Regions from separate parts of the Cytobacillus pseudoceanisediminis genome, predicted to be linked through region 1. Evidence: riboswitches for the same ligand, from Rfam matches in the RefSeq annotation. Region 1 holds a riboswitch; each other region holds the start of a gene.
What was found. A riboswitch is a leader RNA that binds a small molecule or an ion and turns the genes downstream of it on or off. The one in region 1 is predicted to bind thiamine pyrophosphate.
Positions count from the first base shown of each region.

Region 1 (3,660 bases):
CAGTCTGTGTGGTTGAGGGTGCGCCCCTCTTCACAAGGTGAGCATTGGCGATAAGAAATTCACCTGTCGCCCCCTTTAGGAAAGTGACCTTTAAATCAGCTGTCACCACGGATTGCATCTGGTTTTCATCCGGCTCGAAAATATTCCCCATCGCTACATCCGCAAGAGTGGAAATGACGCCTCCATGAACCAGCCCCGCGCTGTTAATAAAGAGCGGCTGAATTGGCAAAGTCACTTTCATATTGCTTTCACTGACTCTTTCGTAATGGAATTTCAGAAATTCATCAAAAGGCTGTTTGATTAACATTTTGTACACTCCAATTTCATTAAGGTTAAAATGTTTATTCATGATTTTTTGTGAAATCCCTGCTTATTGCGGCTAATTTGTATAGGAAAGGCTGTAACTGCGAATTTATGATTTTATTAGATGGTTTCATAAAATCTGAAAAAGTGTTATTATTTTCAATAAATTCAAAAAAGGCAGGGCTGGAATATGGCAAAAGTAGAGAATATTAGTTTCGCAGAAAACTTTCCTATTTCATTTAAGGAACTGGAAGAAGAAGCAGAGAAAGTGATGGGAGCTGGCGGATTTGGCTATGTCCAATCAGGAGCCGGGGGAGAAGAAACGCTGAAAAAGAATATCGAATCCTTTGCAAAATACTCAATTGTACCGAGGATGCTTAGAGATGTATCAGTGCCGGATATAAGTGTGAATTTATTTGGAAAAACGTATCCTTATCCAGTATTCCTTGCACCTATAGGAATGCAGCGTCTTGAACACAGTGAGGGAGAGCTTGCATCTGCCCGGGCGGCAGCTTCGTTTGGAATTCCTTTTATCCAGAGCACGGTATCCAGTTATTCCATTGAAGAAATCGCAAATGCAACAGGCACGAGTCCAAAATGGTTCCAATTATATTGGTCCAATTATGAAGATGCTGCGTTCAGTATGGTGCGCCGGGCGGAGGAATCAGGCTATGAAGCAATTGTGTTAACAGTAGATACGGTGATGATGGGGTGGAGGGAAGCTGATCTAAGAAACAATTTTTCACCGTTAAAGCTTGGCTATGGAAAAGCAAACTATGAGAGTGACCCGGTCTTTATGGCCACTCTCCATGACGGTGATGTAGTTCAGGGAATCCTTGATAATATCCATCATCCAACCTTGAGCTGGGAGCATATTGCTAGGTTAAAAGAGAAAACAAATCTGCCGATTCTATTAAAGGGTATTCTCCATCCCGAAGATGCCAGGCTGGCCGTTGAAAAAGGGATAGACGGAATCATAGTCTCCAATCATGGCGGCAGGCAGCTTGATGGAGTGATTGCGGCGATTGATGCGCTTGGACCGGTTGTGAAGGAAGTCAAAGGAAGAATTCCAGTATTGTTTGACAGCGGCATTCGCCGCGGTTCCGATGTGGTCAAAGCACTGGCATTAGGAGCCGACGCAGTTTGCCTGGGAAGGCCGTATGTGTACGGTTTGGCCATTGGCGGGCAGAATGGAGTTGAAAAAGTACTTGCCAACTTTATTGAAGAAACAAAAGTGTCACTTTCTCTGGCAGGAGTCGGGAGTCTAAAGGAAATGGCAAGTCTGAAGCTACTTCGATAGTTTCTCAGCAGAAATCGAAGAGCGCTTAATACATTGATTGCACCAAGAAAAGTATATAAGCAAAAAGATTGATGACAGTGCCGGAATAATTTGTTAAGCTTGAGATAGCTTATCAAACTAAATATCTATGCAGCTACTAGGGGTGCCCCGAATGTGCGGGCTGAGAGGAAAGCGCGTTATAGCTTTCTGACTCTTATGGACCTGATCTGGTTAATGCCAGCGGAGGGAAGTAGGATTTGACTATATGTCAATTCATATACTTAAACCAAGCCAGGTCCTTAAGGGAATCTGGCTTTTTTGTATACATACTTCCCATCCTGATAAGCAATCAGGCGGCCCTTTAGAAAGGAGGTTTAGATGAACAGAACCCGATTGTTAACTACGATGGCTTTATTTGTAGCAATTGGGACACTGGGATCCCATTTGCTCTGGTTTCCGGCAGGCATAGCCAAGGCCTATCCGGTGCAGCATGCGGTGAATGTATTGGCAGCGGTGACGCTTGGCCCCTGCCTGCAGCAGCTGTGGCATTTATGATTGGCCTGCTTCGTAATTTGCTTGGATTCGGGACGCTGCTTGCGTTTCCAGGCGGCATGATCGGAGCGTTTTTGGCAGGTGTGCTTTATTTGAAGTTCGGCCGGAAAATATGGGCTGCTGTAGGAGAAGTGGTAGGTACCGGCATAATCGGTGCATTGTTTGCAGTCCCTTTTGCAAAGGTTCTCATGGGAAGCGCAGCTGGGGCATTCTTCTTTGTGCCGCCATTCCTGGTCAGCAGCATTGCCGGTGCGGCCATAGGCTGGATGGTTTTGGCAAAGGTTAAAGAGAAGAATCTGGTTCAGAATATATGATGATTTTGAGCTGGCGAAGCTGGATGAGTAAGCAGCATAGTAAAGAAATCTGACTTAATGAGCGATTTTCAAGAGTTATAAGCGAAATCCCAAATTTATGAGAGAAAAACGTCAAGTTAGAAAATCGGTAAAAAACAATTAAAATGTTAGAAAACTGCTAGGGGCGCTACGGCTGAGATAAGGAGCTTTTCCTTTGTCCCTTGGAACCTGATCTGGATAATGCCAGCGCAGGGAAGCAGTGAGGACCTCGTTTTATATCCTCATGCTTTTTCCCCGGCAGCTTCTGTAATTAATAAGGAGGCTATTTTTATGACTTTTTCAGAGATTCTGCGCAAGGAAAATGAAGATTTGTTTCAGCTGATATTTGAGCACCCATTTGTCCAGGGTATCGGGAGAGGGGACGTGCCGAAAGAGGCACTGGCCCATTACATTAAAGCGGACTTTGAGTATCTGAATGCGTTCATGCATATTTATGGGATTGCCATTTCAAAGTCAGCAGAGCGTAAGGATATTGCATATTTTAATCAGCAAATAGAATTTGTATTGAACAGCGAAGTACATCCCCACCATAATTTCTGCCAGCAGATTGGCGTGGATTACGAGGCATTGCAGGGCTATCCGCTCCCTCCAACAGCTGATCATTATGTTAAGCATATGATGTATCATGCCCACACAGGCGGCATGGGTGAAATCCTTGCTGCATTATTGCCTTGTCCATGGACTTATTGGGAGATTGGGCTTGAACTCATGAAGCAATATGAGCCAGATGAGAACCATCCGTTTTATCCATGGATCTCTTTTTACGCAAATTTAAGGGTCGAAGCTGTGACCATGAATATGAGAAACCGTTTGGATGAGCTTGCTGATGCGGCATCACCGGAAGAAAGGCAGCGAATGAAGGATGCTTTCCGAAAAAGCTGCCAGCTGGAGCTTGGCTTCTGGGAGATGGCTTACACCTGCGAAGAGTGGCCGGCAGGCAATCCTTCAGCAGTAAGATAAGAAAAGCGCAAGCGCCTCGCTCAAAAAGGAACGCAGGCTAAGAGCGCAACGTCCTCCCAAAAGCTACCGCTTTCGGTCGTGCGATGTATCGCTGCCGTAGCTTTCCTTGTCCTGTGGCAACGTCTGCATGACCTACATCCTCCCATAATCTGCCGCTTTTGGTCGTGCGATGATTATGCTGACGAAGCCTTCCTTGTCCTGCGGGCCTCAGGG
Region 1 is NZ_CP097349.1:3,717,060-3,720,719, reverse strand. It holds gene M5V91_RS20155 (PaaI family thioesterase) at 1-307, opposite strand, end outside; gene M5V91_RS20150 (alpha-hydroxy-acid oxidizing protein) at 494-1,603, shown strand; TPP riboswitch at 1,732-1,848, shown strand; partial or broken gene thiW (energy coupling factor transporter S component ThiW) at 1,961-2,448, shown strand; TPP riboswitch at 2,598-2,699, shown strand; gene tenA (thiaminase II) at 2,758-3,447, shown strand.

Region 2 (3,660 bases), 2.2 Mb from region 1:
GGTCGTTTTTCAAAAGAGCCATATGATTCAACATCTGCAGCTGAAATGTTATATAAGCTATTCAAAAACTCTATTTGGAAAGTGCCTGGTCCTTTGCCATCCGATTTTTCTGCTGCGATTTCGGCTGCAGAGCCATAAACGACCAATGAAGTTACTGCCGCTTTTACAGGATCCTTTTCAATAGCAGCGAAAGCTCCTATTATTGAAGTAAGAAGACATCCGGCACCCGTTACTTTCGTTAGAAGAGGATGGCCATTGTTAATGGCAAAAGTGGATTTTCCATCTGAAACGATATCCTGTTTTCCTGTAATAACGGTTACTGCACCAAGTTCTTTTGCTGCCGACTTAGCAAGCTCTGAAGTGTTACCTGCTGCTTCAATTGCATCTACGCCCTTTATACTCCATTTCTGTCCTGCCGCGTTGGCAATTTCTGCAGCATTCCCTCTTATGATGGTAATATCTAACTCTTCTAATATTCTTTTAGCTGTATCTGTGCGATAAGCCGTGGCGCCGACACCAACCGGGTCGAAAATGACTGGAACCCCATGCTGATTTGCTGATTTACCCGCTATGAGCATACTTTTTACTTCTTTTTCTGTCAGTGTTCCCATATTGAGAACCAATGCACCAGCTATTTTAGCCATTTCAGCTGCCTCTTCATGTGCATATGCCATTACTGGTGATGCCCCAATTGCCAGCAGGCCATTTGCAGTAAAGTTTGTTACCACCACATTTGTAATGTTATGTACAAGAGGGTTTGACACTCTTACTTTTTCCAATAGACTGCTAAACTCCTGAATGTTCATCTAATATCCTCCTTTAATTCATAACTAATCCGCCATCTACAACCAGATTTTGTCCAGTAACTGCCCTTGCCCATGGAGAAGCGAAGAAGACTATCGCATCAGCCACTTCTTGAGGATCTGTGACTTTTCTTAATGCAGTCGAGTTTTCGATAATTTTAAAGACTTCCTTAGAGGTCGAAGCACTGGCATCTGTCGTTTTTAACAAACCTCCCGATACCATATTTGCCGTAATTCCATATTGGCCCAGCTCATTCGCCATATTTCTGGTGAAGCCTAATAAAGCAGCTTTGCTGGTCGTATAGTCATGATAGGGTACAACTGGATGCTGGAATAGATTGGTGCCGACCGAGATTACCCTGCCAAACTCCAGTTTTTTCATATCTTCAAGACCTGCCTGAACTGTGTTCAATGCTCCCAGAATTGCACCTTCCAGCTGGCTTTTGTAATCGTCCCATTTAATTGTTTCTGCATCTTTTTTCGAAATAGGGTCAAATTGAAAGTTTACCAGTGCATTATTGACTATAGTTGTAATGGGAGCTCCAAAGTGTTCCTTCGTCTCTTGAAACATGGAGTTCACTTGAACACTGTCCCGAATATCAGCACGAATGGCAATGGCTTTTTCGCCAATTTCCTTCTGCAGAGCATGGGCTTTTTCCTCGCTATGGAAATAGTTAATGACAACTTTCGCTCCTTCTCTCGCGAATGCTTTTGCGGTTTCTTTGCCCAGCCCTCTGCTGCTGCCTGTAATAATGACAATCTGATCGTTAAGATTCATAGAAAATCCTCCTTATTGATAGCCAATTCATCTGTTTTAGAGAACAAAATAAAAACCAGATCCGCAATTGGACCTGGCTGAATAATCTAAGAGAATTAGTCGTTCCCCGCAATTACTACTTTCCTACGCTGGTATGATCCAGATCAGGTCCGAAGGGTAAAAAACAGTCCGGTTTCTTTCTCAGCCCGCGCATCGGGCACCCCTAGCAGTAAAACTATTAAGTTGGCTGTTTTCATCTTAGCCTGAAACGTTAAATCTGTAAAGTCTTGCAATTCTGCCTGTTCCTCTTTAAGGTGTAAATAGAAATACATAACTTGGAGGAATTAAAGAATGGCTGAACACCAATTCCAATTAAAAGCATATTGGCCAGGACTTCGGAATGATGTTGGAGAAATTGAAACAGGCGGGCTTAAAACAAAGGTTTCCATTCCGCCAGAAATGGAAGGACCCGGAATCGGAACAAATCCGGATGAAATGCTGCTGGGGGCAGCGGCAACTTGTTATATTATTACCCTGGCAGCTATGATGGAACGAAGTAAACTCGAGAAAGAAAACCTTACGATGGAATCAACCGGTATTGTAGATGTAACTAAAGGTGTGATTACATACAAGAAAATTATTCATCGCCCTGTTATTTTGTTACAGGCGGATGCGACTGAAAAGGATCATTCACTTGCGCGCAAGCTGGCGCAAAAAGCTGAAGCATCCTGTATGATTTCCAGGGCGATTAAAGGTAATGTAGAGGTAGAATTAGAAGAAACGATTCTAACTGCCAAAAATCCTTCGAAATAACCAAAAACCGGCATGATTGCCGGTTTTTATTCTTTAAAGAGCCCACTTTCGGATTGCCTGTGCAACACCAGCTTCATCATTAGTTCCCGTAATAGCATTCGCTGTTTCTTTCACAATATCCTGCGCATTTCCCATTGCTACACCCCAGCCTGATTCCTCGATCATGGCAATATCATTTAAGCTGTCACCCATCGCCATTACATTTTCCATCGAAATGCCAAGAAGCTCTGTTACCTTCTGGATACCTTTAGCTTTATTGATTCCAAGAGCATTTACCTCAATATTAGTTAAACTGGAATTTGTAATCTCCAGATCCCCTTTTGTTTGAAGCTCTTTATGAATGAGTTCCCTGATTTCATCATCTGATATATCAAATCCAAATTTAAGCCATTCATGGTCATGAATATTTTCAGGCATTTCATTCGTCCAAACCCGTTCGCAGCTTGTTGCCCAGAAATTAGTCTTATGTGACTGGGATAGGTTCCACATCCACTCCATTATTTTTGAATCAACTGGAGTCCTTGAGATTGATTCACCATCAGGGCCAAATATTTCACTGCCGTTGACTGTGATCAAGTAGGAGTTCAATTCCAAAGAATCGGAATGGTCGCCTGCCGTAAGCCTGGATCTTCCAGTGCTCAAAATAACTTCAATTCCTTTTTCCTTTGCCTCTCGTATGGCCTTACGGTTTTCATCAGGAATTTCCCCTCTGGAATTCAACAAGGTTCCATCCATATCAAGAGCGATTAATTTGATCTGTGGAGCAATATTTGATTGTGACATAATAATCTCCCTTCTTTCTTGCACAATATAGCCATTATATAAATAAACAATCCTCCCATCAAAAACAAAGCACTTGGGCAGAATCATTTTTTCAATATAGGGATTATTATTCCCAATCTAAATGTAAAGGCTGGAATTACTCAATAAATGAGGTGTTGATGAATGCCTCCCATATTATTTTTGCTCCTACTGTTCTTAACCTATGCATTGATGTAGATTTATTTATATAGGAGCCTCCTAAATGGTCTCCGCTTTTTTTGAATAAGCTTAATAAATGCCAAAAAGTTGAAGCGATTTTCTTGCATCTGTCGTCTAACTGTCAGTCAAACAAAAGGCAGCCGGAATAGGCAGCTGGCATTTTAGCAAGGAGGCAGTCATGTGAGCTCTGATGAGTATGTAAAGCGGTCAATTGCTGATCAAGTAGACCGTGCTCTCGTTCTTGAAATGATCATGGATGAGTATGGTACCGTTTTGAAAAGATTGATATACAGCTATGTGAATGAT
Region 2 is NZ_CP097349.1:1,515,390-1,519,049, reverse strand. It holds gene thiM (hydroxyethylthiazole kinase) at 1-806, opposite strand, end outside; gene M5V91_RS08065 (3-oxoacyl-ACP reductase) at 820-1,581, opposite strand; TPP riboswitch at 1,685-1,795, opposite strand; gene M5V91_RS08060 (OsmC family protein) at 1,912-2,373, shown strand; gene M5V91_RS08055 (Cof-type HAD-IIB family hydrolase) at 2,407-3,156, opposite strand; gene M5V91_RS08050 (sigma-70 family RNA polymerase sigma factor) at 3,535-3,660, shown strand, end outside.
Region 2: another riboswitch for thiamine pyrophosphate. It lies ahead of M5V91_RS08065 (3-oxoacyl-ACP reductase); the one in region 1 lies ahead of thiW (energy coupling factor transporter S component ThiW).

Region 3 (3,660 bases), 2.2 Mb from region 1:
CACCAATGCAATAGAAACAATCGTCGAAGGCTTCTTAAGACGTGATTTCAACTATTTCCCTCCTCATTAAACATACCTACATTATAAGGAAAAAGAATTGTTAATTACAGGGTTTTACACTTTTTAAACGTTGTAAATTATGGAAAAATAATATCTCCTTAGAGGAATTGTGCTATAACAGCATTCCAGGTGCATCATTTTATGATAAAAATGTGACAGAGATGAAGCAAATAAAATTATAAAACATAATAACAATCAAAACTATAAAATTGGAAACTGGATATGAAATAGTGAATAATAGAAACTGTGAAAAAAATATGGGAAAAAGGTGTAAAGATGGCACAGCAGGATTTTACAAAAGGAAATATATTCAAACAGCTCTTGGTGTTCTCAACTCCAATCATGCTCACTAATTTTCTGCAGGTTTCCTATCAATTTATTGATAGTCTGTGGGTTGGGAATCTGCTTGGGGCCGACGCATTGGGAGCTGTGGCGGTGTCCGGCACTGTAATCTTTACAGTTCTTTCTTTTATCATTGGAATAAACAATGCGGCGTTAACGATTTTATCCCAGCAAAAGGGTGGGGATCATGAAGAGGGGCTGAAACAATATTTGAATGCCTTTACCGTCATTCAGACAATTATGTCAGTTGCTCTTGGAATAGCCGGATTCCTGTTTGCAGAAAGAATTTTGGCCATAATGGGCACACCTGCAGGAATGGCTGAAGGTGCAGCATCCTATTTGCAGATTAACTTCATTGGTATTCTGTTTTTATTTGGATACAATTTTATAGGAACCGTACTCAGGGCGCTCGGAGACAGCAAGAGTCCACTGTACTTTGTCCTGATAGCAGTCGTATTAAATGCAATCCTGGACCCTCTTTTTATATCTGTATTCCAGCTTGGTATTGATGGGGCAGCTTGTGCTACGATCCTTTCACAGGGGTTCGCATTTATGATCGGAATGATATTCATACTCCGCAAAAAGCTGGCGCCGTTCACTATTCCTTCTTGGCCGCATAAAGAGGAAGCGGCATTAATTTTCAAGCTCGGCATCCCTTCTGGACTTCAAATGACCGTTATATCGGCTGGTGTTATGGCTATTATGTCTGTCGTCACCTCTTTTGGCGATGACGTGGTTGCGGGATTTGGTGCAGCTCAGCGTATTGACAGCATCATTATGCTTCCTGCGATGGCATTGGGGACTGCAGTCAACAGTATGGCCGGTCAAAATATAGGGAGAAATCAATGGGAACGGGTTCATCAAATCGCCTTGTACGGAGTCATTTACAATCTTGGAATCATGTTTATCATCGCTTTTGGTACGGTCCTATTTGCAGAACACGGGGTGCGCCTGTTTATACAGGATAAAGAATCAGTTCAGTATGGCACTGACTATTTAAAGATCATTGCCTTTTTTTATCCGCTCCTGGGCATTAATTTTATATTGAATGGTGTGGTAAGAGCTTCCGGTGCGATGTTTCAAGTGCTCATACTGAATATCATTTCATTCTGGATCCTGCGCTATCCTTTAACATTCCTATTTTCAAAGTTTATGGGTGATAAAGGAATTGCTGCAGGCATGGGGATAAGCTTTGCTATAAGCAGTGTCATCGCCTTTATGTATTACCGTATCGGAAAGTGGGATAAACAGGCTATATTTGGAGAGGGAAAATAATCCTTTTCACTTTCATTTATTTCATTTATACTAAAATTGGATAATACAATAACGTGCCACAAGGGGAGCATTCTGCTGAGAGTGAATAGTTCGCTGTTCTGACCCTTTGAACCTGTTAGATAATGCTAGCGCAGGAATGTGGAATAAAAGGCGGAAGGGGTTTTTCTGCCTGCTTGTTCTCCCTTGGGGTATCGTCATACGATTATAGGGGGATTTTTTTATGAAAAAATTAAGCCTGACGGCGATGATTGAAGCTTCATTTTTTGCAGCATTTGCTATTATTTTGGATTTCCTTCCATCTATTAAGCTGTCGCCTTCCATTTCGATTTCTGCTGCGATGATTCCCATATTCATTTTGGCATTCAGATGGGGCTTTAAAGTCAGCTTCATTGCCGGTCTATTATGGGGAATATTGCAGATTGCCATGGGTGATGCCTGGATTGCGACTCCGCTTCAGGCATTTATTGAGTACTTTGTGGCATTTGCCTGTATCGGTTTTGCCGGTTTGTTTTTCCGACCAATTCAAAATCAGCTGCGCAGCGGAAACAAGAAAAAGGCATTGGGCTGGGTTGTTTTAGCTGTGTTTGCCGGAAGCCTTGCCCGGTATTTCTGGCATTTCATAGCAGGTGTCCTTTTCTTTGGGAGCTATGCGCCGGAAGGGATGTCACCGGTTCTCTTTTCCTTCCTGGCAAACGGTGCAACCATGCTCGGAGCAGCTATTCTCTGCTCGATTTTAGCAGTATTAATTATATCTTCAGCTCCAAGATTGATCATAAGAAAAACGGATGAAGTTATTCAATCACAAAAACGCGCTTCCTAATATAATCAGCCTCTTTGGAAATTTCCAAAGAGGTTTTTTCTTATTTTAGGAAACTGCTCCTGAAAAATGGGTATATTACTCAAAAAGGGGAGTGATTGTTTGTCAAACACATTGCAGGGCAATATTATTACAGGTGTATATGATGCAGAAACCAGTGCCTTTGAGATCCAGAAGGTTAAAAATTTCAGCACCCAGTCTGTCCTTAACAAAAATCAATGTGAAAATTTGTATAACTATTTATCCCTTCATGAAGAGGATGAGGGAGGACAGATTATTACACTTTACGATCAAATGCCATTAATGCTGACCAGGCAGGAAATAGGCAATTTAAAGAAAGATTTGGAGAACATTAAAAAGCTATATCAGTAGAAAATTGCTTTGCACCTTTGCAAAGCTTTTTTTGCATAAATAAATTTGACAATTTTGTGACAAAAGTTTGACAAATTTGTGAACATAGTTAGAATATTAAATAAAAGGGGATGAAAATATGACTTTAAAACAGCAAAAGGTGCTGCATTTTTTTAGAAATGTTACTGCGGCCGGTATTCTTTTAGGGTTAATTGTCTTTATTTCAAGCTTTTTTGTAAGCGGTCTCACGGGTGAGTATGTTTTATCAATCGGTTTAAGCATTATGGTATCATCCATGCTAATTTTTGGATTCGGATTTTTTATTAATGTGATGGAAGAAATGACAAAGGGCAGCAAGGGAATCAGACAATACAAATAAAACCGGCCTCCAAAAGGGAGACCGGTTTTATTATCTGGCTCATGGGATGGACAAGGCGATTCCGCTTTTCTTGAATTAATGAGCCGCGTGCCCAGAAGTGAGAACCCAAATAGAACCTACTACAATTACAATAACCATAAATACGGCATAAATCATATTAACTAAGTTCGTTTTGCCGTCTTCTCCTTCTCTTAAGTGCATGAACATGAACAGCTGCATGCCTGCCTGAATGACAGCCAGCGAGCCGATGATCCACATGATCACTTTAAAAGAGAGGTTCGTTTTTAGGGCAATACCTGCTGCTGCAAATGTCAGCACAAGGGAAACAACAAATCCAATGACATGGCTTATAGGGAAGCTTTTTGATTGATGATGTTCCATTTAAGCCACCAGTCCTTTCAAATACACGAATGTGAAAATAAAGATCCAGACCACA
Region 3 is NZ_CP097349.1:1,547,748-1,551,407, forward strand. It holds gene M5V91_RS08245 (MATE family efflux transporter) at 337-1,677, shown strand; TPP riboswitch at 1,729-1,831, shown strand; gene thiT (energy-coupled thiamine transporter ThiT) at 1,898-2,497, shown strand; gene M5V91_RS08255 (hypothetical protein) at 2,597-2,866, shown strand; gene M5V91_RS08260 (hypothetical protein) at 2,985-3,224, shown strand; gene qoxD (cytochrome aa3 quinol oxidase subunit IV) at 3,300-3,605, opposite strand; gene qoxC (cytochrome aa3 quinol oxidase subunit III) at 3,606-3,660, opposite strand, start outside.
Region 3: another riboswitch for thiamine pyrophosphate. It lies ahead of thiT (energy-coupled thiamine transporter ThiT); the one in region 1 lies ahead of thiW (energy coupling factor transporter S component ThiW).

Region 4 (3,660 bases), 910 kb from region 1:
CATGCAAAACTGGCTTTCAGGATCCTGAAACACAATGCCAATGTGCTGATTAATTTCACCTGGCGGGAATTCATCCAGTATCTTTCCTTTGAAGGAAATGGTGCCATCCAAGTCGCCATCAACGGCTTCCGGATACAATTTATTTAAGCAGAAAGCAAGCGTGCTTTTTCCGCAGCCGCTGGGGCCCAATAATAGAACAGCTTCCCCTGAATTAAGGCTGAAATTCACATTCTTAAAAACAGGATTCTTCACATCTTCATGCCGGAAGGACAGCTTTTCTGTTATTAATAAAGGCTGGTTATGCTGAAATGCCATTTTGTGATTTTTCCCTTCTCAGCTCTTTTCCGATAGGGAAGCTGTTTAATGCCCCAGTTTTAGCAAGACTCTTACTCAGCCATTTCCCCAGTAATCCAGCGAGCAAAGCACCGCTAACCAGTCTCACAAAAAACATGGCAGTTACATAACCGGGTGAGAGGGCTGCGTAGCCGGAAATGAAATAGCCCCAAATAAAGCTCGTAACAGAAGAGCCCATGCCGGCAGCAATTAAAACCCATGTCCGGTAATTGTTCCATTTAGTTGCCGCAAAAACAGCTTCTGCTCCAATCCCCTGAATCATGCCTGAAAGAATCAGGCGAGGGCCTACTGCATTGCCAATCATGACTTCAATGGCCGCTGCGATGGTTTCCGATAAAAAGGCTGCTCCGGGTTTTCTGATTATGTACGCTGCGATGATTGAAACAATAAACCAAATGCCAAAAATCAGATCATAGCCAATTAAGCCAAACATCCCATATAACACGTTGCCAAATTGCATGAACACCAGGTATACAACTGCAAACACAACAGCGAGTACAGATAGGACAATGACCTCACGAAGCTTCCATTTTTCGAGCATTTTACACAGCCCCTTTTTGGAAGGACTGTTTGCAGACATATTAACCGTCATGATAATATGAGTGGAATCGCTTTTCTTACAGCTTTCGAAAGCATCTTCCAGCGTTTTAAAAACATCGTGTGCATTCCCATCTAATCTTGAAGCATAATGCACTCCTTCAGTAAACGTTCCCTGAGCCTTTGCAAGCTCGACTTGGTTCATAATGACGTTCATGTATCCAGGAATCCCCATCGGATAAAGTGCGAACTGGACAGCGACTTCCTGGCTGATTCCAGCAGATTTTTTTCATTCGCCTTCTCTTCATTTTCAGCAAGATAAGCATCTCCGGCAGTATCGCCAGGGCATCCATTTGAAAATGTGCCGTTAAATACTACATGATCACCATGCTTAGCAGCTTCAAGATAAATCGCTTTGACTACATCAAAAACATGAATGGACCTGCCGCGCACACAAGTGCTCACATCATCTGTTTCCATCCATATCTTGCTTGTATCCACTTCTTTTAGAGCAGATAAAATAACATCCACAAACCTGTCAGTCATTGGATAAATCGAAAACCTGCACCCTGTAATCTCGCTTGTTCCGCATAAGAAATTTTCCTGCATTTTGCCATCCTCCTGGTTTATATAAAATTAAAAAACTGCATTCCCAAAAGGAAATGCAGTTGAATGATATCAATACACTAGAAATGATAGCCGTTCACCTGCACTTCCCCACGCTGGTATTATCCAGATCGGGTGATAAGAGTCAGAACGGATTGTTCTTCTCAGCCTAAAAGCTCCCCTAGTGCAAAATAAGATATGCAGTTTTTATTGACTCCATCTTAATACGGAGCATCCAAATTGTAAATGACTAATTTACAATTCTTTAAATCAAATGATCTATGAAAACAGATAAACGCCTTCAATAACACAGATAAGCTATGAAAAAATTTCTGCATTGTCCATGTCATGTTCTAATCCAATCCTTCCCTTCATAAAAGTGTAATAGGACAATTTTACACCGAGAATAGGGGGCAAATTGGATGATATATAGAATGCTTGCTTTAAATATTGACGGAACACTACTCCAATCAAATGGAAGACTTCATAAATCAACAAAAGAAGCGATTGAATATGTGCAGCAAAAAGGAATTTATGTAACACTTGTCACATCCAGAAGCTTTCCATCCGCGAAAAAAGCGGCCAAAGCATTGAAAATCAATTCCTTGCTGGTCACACACAGGGGAGCTTATATTGCAGCTTCTCAGGAAAAGCCGATATTTGTAAAAAGGATACAGGAAGATGAAACGTTTGAAATCGTGCGCCTGCTTGAAGGCTTTACCTGTCAAATCAGGCTGGTGCACGAAAAATATTCCCTTGCCAACAAAACCAAGCTCAATACCAATATGCTTGCTAAAACTGTTTTTACAACCGGCGATCCCATTTTTTACTCGCAGCAATTTGTGGATTCATTAAGTGACACCATTTTAGATGAGCCGGTCACACCGCCAAAAATTGAAGTGTATTTTGAAGATAAAGACGACCTTGAGGATGCCCAGGCAGCCATTAGGGGCATGTTTGAAAATGTAGAAGTCATTAAGTTAAGTGATCTGCGGATGGATATTGTACCTGCCGGAGTTTCAAAGCTGAATGGTTTGCTCTATTTATGTGAACATCTCGGAATTTCCCGAAACCAAATGGTCGTTATAGGCGACTCGGAGGATGATCTGGAAATGATTGAAGCCGCCGGCCTCGGTGTGGCTATGGGTAATGCACCTGCCGAAGTCAAAAAAGCAGCAGACTGGCTGACACGATCCAATGACCAGAACGGTGTAAGCTACATGGTCAAAGAACATTTCCGCAAACAGCATCCAATTGATTTCCTGAAGAAAATGAATCTATTAAAATAAAATCAATCAAAGAGAGCTCGATTAGTAAATCGGCTCTTTTTTTGCTTTGCGATACTGGGTATCCATTAGGAATCATTTCCCTTATATTGACCTTGTTTCCCCATTTCTGTACACTAAAAGAAGTTTGTCAACATGAAAAATAGACACTATGCAGCTGCCCCTAAGAAAACAAAGACATCGGCAGATTAATATATTTTCTAAAAAAGGTGATCAATTTGAACATTTCAATTTTAGGTGTACAGGATGAACGTTTCCATCGTCCGCTCCGGCTGATCGGGAACCTCTTTTTTGAAGAATGTGAAGTGATGCTGGGTGAGAATGATGCAGCCGACCTTACAATTAATCTTCAGCTTGAACATGGAAAGCACATTAAAGCCATTGCAGAGCTTTCTGATAAAGATGGCAAGAATCATTCAGCGAATTTTGAGAAGGAATTCGTACCGTCTGAGACAGAAAAAGAGAATTTTAAACAAATAAAAAATGCAGTATCCCACGTATATCTGACTGTTTTGCAGGAATGGACAGGCATTACCCAGAAGTGGGGAATTCTGACTGGGGTACGTCCCACAAAATTGCTTCACCGTGCCATACAGCATCAGACACCTCTCCATGAAGCCCATCAGCAGCTTAAGGAAGAGTATTTGATTACAGATGAAAAGATCCAGCTTATGCAGAATATCGTAGACAGGCAGCTTGCTGTCGTACCGGATCTTTATAACTTAAAAAATGAAGTCAGCATATATATTGGCATTCCATTCTGCCCGACAAAATGCGCGTATTGCACTTTTCCTGCATATGCGATTAATGGCAGGCAGGGTTCAGTAAACTCGTTCCTTGGCGGCCTGCATTTCGAAATGCGTAAAATTGGCGAGTG
Region 4 is NZ_CP097349.1:2,802,723-2,806,382, reverse strand. It holds gene M5V91_RS15060 (ABC transporter ATP-binding protein) at 1-315, opposite strand, end outside; gene M5V91_RS15055 (ECF transporter S component) at 299-895, opposite strand; partial or broken gene M5V91_RS15050 (YkoF family thiamine/hydroxymethylpyrimidine-binding protein) at 905-1,500, opposite strand; TPP riboswitch at 1,589-1,690, opposite strand; gene M5V91_RS15045 (Cof-type HAD-IIB family hydrolase) at 1,920-2,786, shown strand; gene M5V91_RS15040 (coproporphyrinogen III oxidase) at 3,002-3,660, shown strand, end outside.
Region 4: another riboswitch for thiamine pyrophosphate. It lies ahead of M5V91_RS15050 (YkoF family thiamine/hydroxymethylpyrimidine-binding protein); the one in region 1 lies ahead of thiW (energy coupling factor transporter S component ThiW).